3 regions of the Streptomyces sp. NPDC096046 genome follow, and region 2 is predicted to be linked to each of the others. Evidence: riboswitches for the same ligand, from Rfam matches in the RefSeq annotation. Region 2 holds a riboswitch; each other region holds the start of a gene.
What was found. A riboswitch is a leader RNA that binds a small molecule or an ion and turns the genes downstream of it on or off. The one in region 2 is predicted to bind cyclic di-AMP.
Positions count from the first base shown of each region.

Region 1: another riboswitch for cyclic di-AMP. It lies ahead of ABTX62_RS02360 (M23 family metallopeptidase); the one in region 2 lies ahead of ABTX62_RS19260 (transglycosylase family protein).
Region 3: another riboswitch for cyclic di-AMP. It lies ahead of ABTX62_RS22605 (M23 family metallopeptidase); the one in region 2 lies ahead of ABTX62_RS19260 (transglycosylase family protein).

Region 1 covers NZ_JBEOSZ010000001.1:486,434-489,698, forward strand. The annotation lists gene ABTX62_RS02345 (dihydrofolate reductase family protein) at 1-507, shown strand, start outside; gene ABTX62_RS02350 (hypothetical protein) at 602-796, shown strand; tRNA gene ABTX62_RS02355 (tRNA-Met) at 886-959, shown strand; cyclic di-AMP (ydaO/yuaA leader) riboswitch at 1,259-1,415, shown strand; gene ABTX62_RS02360 (M23 family metallopeptidase) at 1,427-2,461, shown strand; gene ABTX62_RS02365 (PrsW family intramembrane metalloprotease) at 2,678-3,265, opposite strand, start outside.
Region 2 covers NZ_JBEOSZ010000020.1:66,740-70,004, forward strand. The annotation lists gene eno (phosphopyruvate hydratase) at 1-313, opposite strand, end outside; gene ABTX62_RS19260 (transglycosylase family protein) at 577-1,305, opposite strand; cyclic di-AMP (ydaO/yuaA leader) riboswitch at 1,310-1,476, opposite strand; gene ABTX62_RS19265 (transglycosylase family protein) at 1,705-2,673, opposite strand; gene ABTX62_RS19270 (cytochrome P450 family protein) at 2,795-3,265, opposite strand, start outside.
Region 3 covers NZ_JBEOSZ010000026.1:41,153-44,417, forward strand. The annotation lists gene ABTX62_RS22600 (DUF6250 domain-containing protein) at 1-199, opposite strand, end outside; gene ABTX62_RS22605 (M23 family metallopeptidase) at 368-1,309, opposite strand; cyclic di-AMP (ydaO/yuaA leader) riboswitch at 1,314-1,468, opposite strand; gene ABTX62_RS22610 (alpha-galactosidase) at 1,784-3,265, opposite strand, start outside.

The DNA.
Region 1 (3,265 bases), on a different contig from region 2:
GAGGACGTCGTCCTCATGCGCTACGAGCCGACCGCCCCGGGCACCGGCCCCCTGCCCGCCGCCGCCGACCACCACTGGCTGGCCCTCGCCTGCGAACTGGCCGGCCACTGCCCGCCGTCGGACACGGCGTTCAGCGTGGGGGCGGTGGTGGTCGGCGCCGACGGCACGGAACTGGCCCGCGGCCACTCCCGCGAGGCGGGCGACCCGGTCGTGCACGCCGAGGAGGCGGCCCTGGCGAAACTCGACCCGGCCGATCCGCGCCTGTCCGGCGCGACGGTGTACAGCAGCCTGGAGCCCTGCGCCCGCCGCGCCTCCCGCCCCGCCCCCTGCGCCCGGCTGATCCTCGACGCGGGTGTACGGCGGGTCGTCACGGCCTGGCGTGAGCCGGACACCTTCGTCGCGGACGCCGACGGCAGCGGCCTTCTCTCGGCCGCCGGAGTGGAGGTCGTCGTCCTGCCGGAGCACGAGGAGCGGGCCAAGGCCCCGAACCGCCACCTCCCGGGCTGAGTGCGGGCCGATCGGTCCAACGGATCCTGCGTCCGCACCGCTGTCCGGGTCACGCTGCCTGCGGGGTCAGAACGACGGCGCGGAGGCGGCGGCCATGAGGTCAGCGCGGAGACGAAGGACGGCGGCACCCGAGTGGCTGTGCGGCGGACGCGTCGACGAGGGCCTCGGACCTCACCTGGAGGTCGCCCTCCACCACCCGGAGGAACGGATCGGCCGGCCCGTCCCCGCCGCTCACAAGGTGGCCGCACGGTCCCAACCGGCCGGGACCGACGACCTGTTCACCGCCTGAAAACCCTCACCCACACGGGCACCCCGGGCGGCTGAGCGGCGGGTGTGCGCGAAGCGTCCCGCGGATGGCGTACACTGGAGTCACAACGGCGCGGGGTGGAGCAGCTCGGTAGCTCGCTGGGCTCATAACCCAGAGGTCGCAGGTTCAAATCCTGTCCCCGCTACTGAAGGCCGAGGGCCGGAATCCGAAAGGGTTCCGGCCCTCGGTGCATTTCCCCGTAACCCTGATGACGGCCATTACGGTCGGTGAGCGAACCATCCCGTTCCGCATAACAACTGACATACCGTCAAACCCCGTCAGTCACTTGCGGTGTGGTCAACTCGCCCGATTTGAGCCGGTCATGGCAGGTAAGTCCGCGCGAAAAAGGTTAATGATCAAGTGGAATCGCTGGAATACCCCTCGCGCGTCTATTAACGTTCGATAACGCAGCGCGGTCGTCCCAGCCGTCACAGAAGGCGGCTCCGTGCGCACGCGCCGAATCCCGAAAGGGAACCGGGGAACCACCACTTGGGGTGAATCGCGCGGATGCCACCGTGGAAGCACGGCGGGTATACGCGCGTAGGAGACCTTCCTGCTCCGAACCCGTCAGCTAACCCGGTAGGCGAGAAGGAAGGAAAGGAGCACGCCCACGTGGCGTCAAACCGGCCTGCCCCCGCGGCCCCGCTCGCGCCGAAGCGCGACACCGACAGCTTCGGCTACGGCGGTCAGCGCACCGACGAGGGCCCGTTCCAGGAGTGGAACCCCACCGAGGAGTCCATCCGTCCCGTCCGTGGCCGGCACCGCGTCACCAAGCAGCGCGGCGGAGGTCTCGCCCGCAGCTCCACCGTCCTCGGCGTCGGTGTCATAGCCGCCGTCGGTGCGGGCGGCATGGCCAGCGCCCAGACCGGCAAGCCCCCGGTGTCCATCTCCGTGCCGGACCTGCCCTCGGTGGGTTCCCTCATCTCGGATGACGACACCCCCGAAGGTTCCGCCACCCCGCTCAGCAGCCTCGGCACCGCCACGGCGGACCCCCAGCAGGGCGCCTCCGGCGCGGGCGCCGGCGAGGCGCTGCGCGCCCGGATCATGGCGCAGGTCGAGCACCAGCAGGACCAGATCGAGACCAAGGCCGCCCAGGACGCGGCGGCCGCCGCCGAGAAGGCGGCGGCGGAAGCCGTCGCCAAGGCGGAGAAGGAAGCCAAGGCCAAGGCCGCCGAAGCCAAGAAGAAGGCGGAGGAAGAGGCCGAGAAGAAGGCCGAGGCCGAGCGGCTCGCCGCCCTCGCCAAGCAGTTCACGCTGCCGACCTCCTCGTACACCATCACCTCCAGCTTCGGCCAGGCCGGCGCCTACTGGTCCTCCGGCTACCACACCGGCCTCGACTTCGCCGCCCCCACGGGCACGCCGATCAAGGCGGTGCACAGCGGCACCATCACCGAGGCGGGCTGGAACGGCTCGTACGGCTACAAGACCGTCCTCACCCTCGATGACGGCACCGAGATCTGGTACGCGCACCAGTCGTCCATCGGCGTCAGCGTCGGCCAGAAGGTCAGCACCGGCGACGTCATCGGCCGCGTGGGCGCCACCGGCAACGTCACCGGGGCGCACCTCCACCTGGAGGTCCACTCCGGCGGATCCGCCGGCGGCATCGACCCGATGGCGTGGCTGCGGGGCAAGGGACTGAACCCGTAAGCCACCAGACCCGTTGAAGCACCGGCGGCCCTGACGACGACCCCCCGACGTCAGGGCCGGCGGTCTTCCCGGCGCGGTGTCCACGGGAGTGTCGTGCCCCGTGGGGAATGAGGTTCCCGTGGTCGCGGTGGTCGCGGTGCACGGTGGCCCTCGCCCGGCTCCGTGGCGGGCCGGGTGCGCGGTGGCACGGCGCGGAGGCCTTGGCCTGAGCCCGGGCTAGGAGCGGTACGGGTTGTACGCGGGGTAGGGCGCCGGCTGGTGGCCGTGGCCGTACACCCCGTACACCGGCCAGGGCTGAACCGCCGCCGGGACCGGAGGGGCCGTCATCCGGGCCGCGTGGTCCAGCGCCGGGCGGGCCACCTCCCGGCGCCGCCACAGCTCGCCGAGCAGCTCCCGCTCCCGTACGGCGAAGTCGGAGGCGGCGCTGCCCCGCCGGGCCCGGTGCCGCAGGAACGCCAGCGATGTCGCGTACGCCTCGTAGCGGGCCACCTCCCGGGCCGCCGCCCTGCCCGCGGACCGGCGGGCGTCCTGGCGGGCGATCCGCCGGGCCCGCATCGAGCCGAGCGCGAACGGCTCGGCGGGGGTCAGCCAGCCGGCCACGGCGTAGGCGGGCAGCTCCGCCCGCACGGTCTTCAGCTCCCGCTGCCGGGTCCAGATCACCAGCCACGTCAGCAGCCCGAAGATGGGCACCATGAACGCCGCGTACACGGCGAAGAACCCGTACTCGCCGAACGCCGACGAGCCGTTCCACATCGCGTGCATGCCCATCGCGAGCAGCAGCCCGGACAGCGGGAAGGCGACGCG
Region 2 (3,265 bases):
AGCCCTTGTTGTCGGTGGCGTCCAGGTCGAACATCGCCTGGTCGATCAGACGCTGCTCGGTGGCGTCGTAGCCGACCAGCTCCGGGCCGATCTGCTCGATGACCGCCAGGACGGCCTTCTCCACACCCTTGCCGAGGTAGCGGTTCGAGTCGCCGTCGCGGAGCTCGATGGCCTCGAAGGCGCCCGTGGAGGCGCCGGACGGGACGGCGGCACGACCGGTGCTGCCGTCGTCGAGGCCGACCTCGACCTCGACCGTGGGGTTGCCTCGGGAGTCCAGGATTTCCCGGGCTACGACGACGTCGATGGACGGCACGAGCATCTCCTTCTTGGATGTGACGCGGTGACGCGGGTCGCGTGGACCCTGCGAGGTGCGGGCCGTGGTGGCTCGCGACATGAGCCTAACCGGCTCCGGGCGATCGGCCACCGGGTCGCCCACCCCATGGACAGAACCGAGAGTAAATTGTTTCCGAACGGAACAAAGCCCGTTGCCGAAAAACCCCCGCCCCGGCGCGTACGGGGGACGACGCACCGGGGCGGGGAGCACGAGGACCCTGGGCGGGTCCGGCAAGCCGCTGCTTACTTCAGGTGCAGCTGCTGGCCCGGGTAGATGAGGTCGGCGTCCTCGACGATGTCCTTGTTCAGCTGGAACAGCTTCTCCCAGCCGCCCTTGACCTTCTCGTCCGCGGCGATCGAGCTGAGGGTGTCGCCCTTGACGACCTTGTACTCGCCGTCGCCCTTCTTGACCTTCTTGCCGGTCGGCGTGGTGACGGTCTTCTTGGCGGCCGGGCGCTCGTCGGAGCGGGAAGCCGGCTGCTGCTCGGTCTGGCGGGTCTCGGTGCTCTGCCCGCTCTGCTGCGAGGAGCCGCCGGAGTTGCTGGAGGAGCCGCCGGAGTTGCTGGTGGAGCCGCTGGAGGAGCCGCCGCCGGTGTAACCGGCGCTCGACAGGCCCTTGCCGCAGACCGGCCAGGCACCCTTGCCCTGGCCCGCGAGGACCTTCTCGGCGATCTCGATCTGCTGGGCCTTGGTGGCCTGGTCGGCGGTGGAGGCGTACTTCGTGCCGCCGTAGCCGGCCCAGGTGGAGGCGGAGAACTGCAGACCGCCGTAGTAACCGTTGCCGGTGTTGATGGACCAGTTGCCGCCGGACTCGCACTGGGCGACGGCGTCCCACTCGGAGGCGGTGGCGGCGGAGGCGTTGCCGGCCGCCATCAGCGGGGCGGCGACGGCGGCACCGGTGACACCGGCGATGGCGATGGCGCGCGTGGCCTTGGACGGACGGCGGTGCGTGCCCTTACCGGAAAACAGCATGGAGAGATCCCCTCACCGACGCCTGCGAGGTGAGCTGTCGGGTTCGGGCCGGTTGAGTTGCCCGGCCGCGCCCCTCCCGGGACACGGCTTCACCCCAAGCCCTTCCGGCACAACCGGCCGGTCGGGCACTTACCTTGGGTCCCCCGCTCCTGCCTACGGCGCTTGACGCGACGACTGTTCCCGTACCGCCGCTGGCAGGATTCGGCGTTGCGGCAGCCGGGGCTCGCGGTGACGAGCGATCACGACCGTAGACACGCGATCCACGGAATTTCAAAGACGATCAGGGCTTCTGAGATCTATCTCTCACGGGCCTCAAACGGGACATTCGACGCGAAACGTGACGTGAACTCACCCGCTTTCGGGGTGACTTCGGCCGTGGTTTCCGCACTGCCCGAACGGCTACCCCTCGTCCGCTTCGACCCCTGTCGTGAGCGTCTGACCGGGGAGGATGAGGTTCGGGTCGGTACCGACGGCCTGCTCGCCCCCGTCGTCGAGGGAGTTCCATCCGCCGTCGACGTCAAGGGAGTCGGCGATGGACCAGAGACTGTCGCCCACGCCGACGATGTAGGAGCCCTCGGACGCGCCCCGGGAGGCGTCACCGGGCGAGGCGTGGCGGCCCGAGGGCGCGCCCTCACGGCCGCCCGCGGAGGCGGCGTCCTCCTCGGCGCTGGGGCCGCGGTGACGGCCGGAGCCGGTGTCCGTCGGGGCCGAAGAGTCGCCGCCCCGGCGGGAGTTGCCGGACTCGTCACCGCCGGGGGTGGCGGAGGGAGAGCCGTCGGGCTTCCGATCCTGCTTCTGCCCCTGCTCCCGAGAGGCGGAATCAGACGACTTGCCCGACTTGGAGGTCTCGTCCTTCTGGATCGACTGCGCGTCGGGCGACGACGAAGGGCTCGCGGAAGGCTCCGCGGAAGAGGACGACTCGTAGCCGTCGAGCAGACCGGGCGAGTCCACCTCACCGGATGCTTCGGACGAGTCGGAGGCTCCCGACCCCTCGTCCTGCTGGAGGCCGGAGAGCAGTCCGCAGGTACGCCACGCGCCGACCCCCTGGTCGGCGAGGATTCTCTCGGCCACGGATATCTGCTGGGAGCGACTGGCCAGGTCGGCGCTCGCGGCGTACTCGAGGCCGCCGTGGTTCTCCCAGTCCTCCTGGGACAACTGCAGGCCGCCGTAGTAGCCGTTGCCGCTGTTCTGGCTCCACGCGCCGCCGGTCTCGCAGTCCGCGATCCGGTCCCAGGTCGTGCCGTCGGCCGCGCTGGCACCGGAGGCCCCGAGGAGTGGGATCGCGATGGCGGAGCCGGTCACTCCGGCCGCCACGAGGAGAGCCGGAGCCTGGCGGGGGCGACGGTGCCGACCGTTCCCGGAGAGCATACGGAGACCTTTCACACGACAGCGGTGACCGACGCGTCCGGCATCCCGGCCGCGTTGATGGGTGAACGTATCGGCAGGAGATCACTTGTCACAAGTTAATGCCGCGCAGATCACGTGAAGATCACAGCTCTGATGTTTCGTCACGTCCGGCCGCCGCGAACTCCACCGGCAGGGTGCGCAGCCCGCGCATGATGAGGCCGCCGCGCCACCGCAGCTCGGCCGGATCCGCCGCGAGCCGGAGGTCCGGGAGGCGGGTGAGGAGGGTGGCGAGCGCGGTCTGGCCCTCCAGGCGGGCGAGTGGGGCGCCGAGGCAGTAGTGGATGCCGTGGCCGTACCCCAGGTGCTGGTTGTCGCGGCGGGCGAGGTCCAGCACGTCCGGATCGGCGAACCGCTCCGGGTCCCGGTCCGCGGCGGCCAGGACGACGAGAACCGGGTCGCCGGGCGCGATGTGCTGCCCGCCGAGGGTGAGGGGCTGCGTGGCGAAACGCCAGGTGGCGAGTTCGACGGGTCCGTCGAAGCGCAGGAGTTCCTCGACGGCGGTCTCCAGGAGGGCCGTTTCCCCGGCGGCGAGGGACGCCTGGAGCCGCGCCCG
Region 3 (3,265 bases), on a different contig from region 2:
TCTCCAGGATGCCGCGGGAGGCGGTGACGGTACCGCCGCCCTGGAGTTCGGTCGCCCACTGCCCGAGGCCGTGACAGAAATCGTCGCGGGCGACGAGGCGGCGATGACGGGAGGCGGCGTGCGCGCCGCCCGTCGGGGAGACGACCGCCAGGGCGGCTCCGGCGGACAGGGCTGCGAACGTTCTGCGGGTGGTCGGCACGGGACACAGCTCCTTCAGAAAGCGCTTGCACTCTCGACGTGATCACTGTGTCCCAACTGCCGCCCGCTGTCGATCCCTTGAGGCGATCGACACGGACAGGCCGAAGGCCGGACCCGGGATCGGGGTCCGGCCTTCGGTCGCGTGTCAGGCAGGTGGTCGTGCGGTCGGTCAGCCGACGGAGACGCCGTGCGAGCGCAGGAAGGCGACCGGGTCCACGTCCGAGCCGTAGTCCGGCGTGGTGCGGATCTCGAAGTGCAGGTGCGGTCCGGTCACGTTGCCGGTGGCGCCCGACAGGCCGATCTGCTGCCCGGCGGTCACGGTCTGGCCGGCCGAGACGGAGAGCTGGGACAGGTGGGCGTACTGGGCGTAGTAGCCGTCGGCGAGCTTGATGACGACCTGGTTGCCGTAGGCGCCGCCCCAGCCGGCGGAGACGACGGTGCCCGCGCCGACGGCCTTGAGGGAGGTGCCGGTCGGGACGACGAAGTCGACACCGGTGTGGTAACCGCTGGACCACATGCTGCCGGACATGCGGTACGGGGTACCGACGGTGGCACCGGCCACCGGGAGGCTGTAGCCACTGGAGTTGCTCTGGGCGGCGGGCCCGGCGGCGGGCTTGGCGGCGGCCGGCTTCGCGGCGGTCTCCGCCTTCGGGGCCGACTCGGCGGCGGACGGCTTGGCGGCCGAGGGCTTCGCGGCCGAGGCCTTCGGCGCGGACGGGGCCGAGGCCTTGGGCGCGCTCGCGGCCTTCTTGCCGATCGACAGCTTCAGGCCCGGGTGGATCAGCGACGGGTCGGAGCCGACGGCGTCACGGTTGTCCGCGTAGAGCTTCTTCCAGCCGCCGCTGACGTGCTGGTCGTCGGCGATCTTCGCGAGGTAGTCGCCGGCCTTCACGGTGTACGTGTGGGCGCCGGTGGCCTTGCCGGCGGCCTTCTCGCCGGCGGCCGGAGCCGACTGGACGGCCTTGTCCGGAGCCGACTGCGGGGTGGCGGCGTGGGCGCCGGTGGCCCCCATGAGCGGCAGGGCGAGAGCGGCCCCGCCCGTTCCGGCGACGGCGATGGAGCGGGTGAAACGCTGGGTCTTGGGGCGGCGGTGCTTACCCTTCGCGGGCATGACGAATTCCTCTCCGTCGCCTGCGAGGTGAGCTGTCGGGTGCGGGCTGGAGATGCCCGGTCGCGCCGAGGCGCGACTTAACCCCAAGCCGTTCCGGGAACCGGAACAGGCGTCTTACCTGTGGGTCCCCCGCTCCTGCCGTACGTCGGGTCAGTGTGTGGGGCTCCGGGCGGCGGCAGGATTAGGCGTCCGTCCGGATGGGTGTGGAACGTAAGCGACCAAGACGCAATGGGACAAGCTTGCGGTTGCCCGCGACGGTGTTTTCCTCGACGCGCCGACACACATGCCGTCACCGAGCGTGGATGACCGATCTTCCGCTTTTCTCAATGACCCTTGCCGCCATGGAAATTACGTGAACATGGCAGCAACGCATCGTCACGAATATGACGATGGTCACGCACCCCGACCTCATCCCCCTTACGATCGGGGCACGTTACCCCATAGCAGCCGAAACTCCCTATTCGGGCAGAACGACTACTTGCGCCTAAGACGGACGACAGTGGCGTCGAAATCTCCGCTCAGGCCGACCCGCAATCCGTGGTGCAGCAGCACGGCCCCTCGATGAACTTCGCCCGTTTCGAGGCATTCGTACGCCGCTGTCGGGTCAAGGCCGCGCAGCCGCAGCGTCGGCACGGGCTCGCCGTAGTGCTGCGCCTGGAGCCAGGCGAGGACGACGGTCTCCGCGCCGAGGACATACTGCACGGCGCTCAGGCCGCCCTCCGGGGGCCGCAGCCGGTACAGGTCGCCGCGCTGCACCACGGGCCGGATCTCCTTGTACAGCCCCACCCACCGCTCCGCCTCGGCGAGCTCTTCCGGCGTCCACCGCGTGAGGTCGCCGCCGACCCCGAGCACCCCGGCCATGGCGCTGACGAATCGGAACCGCAGGGAACTGGCCCGGTGGTTGAGCATGGCGTTCGGACTGTCGGTGACCCAGGCGGCCATGACCCGGGCCGGGTGGAGCTGGCTGAAGCCGTGCTGGATGGCGAGCCGGTCGAGGGGGTCGGTGTTGTCGGAGGTCCACACCTGGTCCGTACGGCTCAGCACCCCGAGGTCGATCCGGCCGCCGCCGCCCGAGCAGGACTCGAAGGCCACACCCGGGTGGGCGGCCCGCAGCCGGTCCAGCAGGGCGTACAGGCCGCGCACGTGGTCGACCCACAGTCGCTGCGGGTAGGGGTCGTCCGGCCACCCGGCGTCGGTGAAGCAGCGGTTGAAGTCCCACTTCACGTAGTCGACCGGCGCGCCGGAGAGGAGCCCGTCGAGCTGCTCCCACAGGTACTCCCGGACGTCCTCCCGAGCCAGGTTGAGGACGAGCTGATTGCGGAACTCCGTCCTCTTTCGTCCTGGTTGGTACTGCACCCAGTCCGGGTGCGCCCGGTACAGGTCGCTGTCCGGGTTGACCATCTCGGGCTCGACCCAGATGCCGAACCGCATGCCGAGGCCGTGCACGTGGTCGGCGAGCGGCTTCAGCCCGCCCGGGAAGCGGTCGGGATTGGGGGTCCAGTCGCCCAGCCCGGCCCGGTCGCTGGTGCGCGCCCCGAACCAGCCGTCGTCGACCACGAACAGCTCGACGCCCAGGGCGGCGGCCCGCTCGGCGAGCGCCCGCTGCTGCTCCTCGGAGATGTCGAACTCGGTGGCCTCCCAGGAGTTGAACAGCACCGGCCGGTCCTGCTCGGCGTCCGGGATCACATACGCCCGCTGATAGGCGTGCCAGGCGCGGCTCGCCCCGCCGAAACCGCCGTCGCTCCAGAGCCCGGCGAAGACAGGGGTCGTGTACGACTCCCCGGTGCCGAGCATCAGCAGGCCGGAGTCGTCGTAGCCGGCCCCGCCGGTGATCTGCACGCGGGCGTCGGGGAGCCGGGCCACGGCGATGCGCCAGGAGCCGGACCAGCCGAGGGCGCAGCCGTAGACCTCGCCGTGCTCCTCGGTGGCGTCGGTGTCGAGGGCGACCCAGGGCAG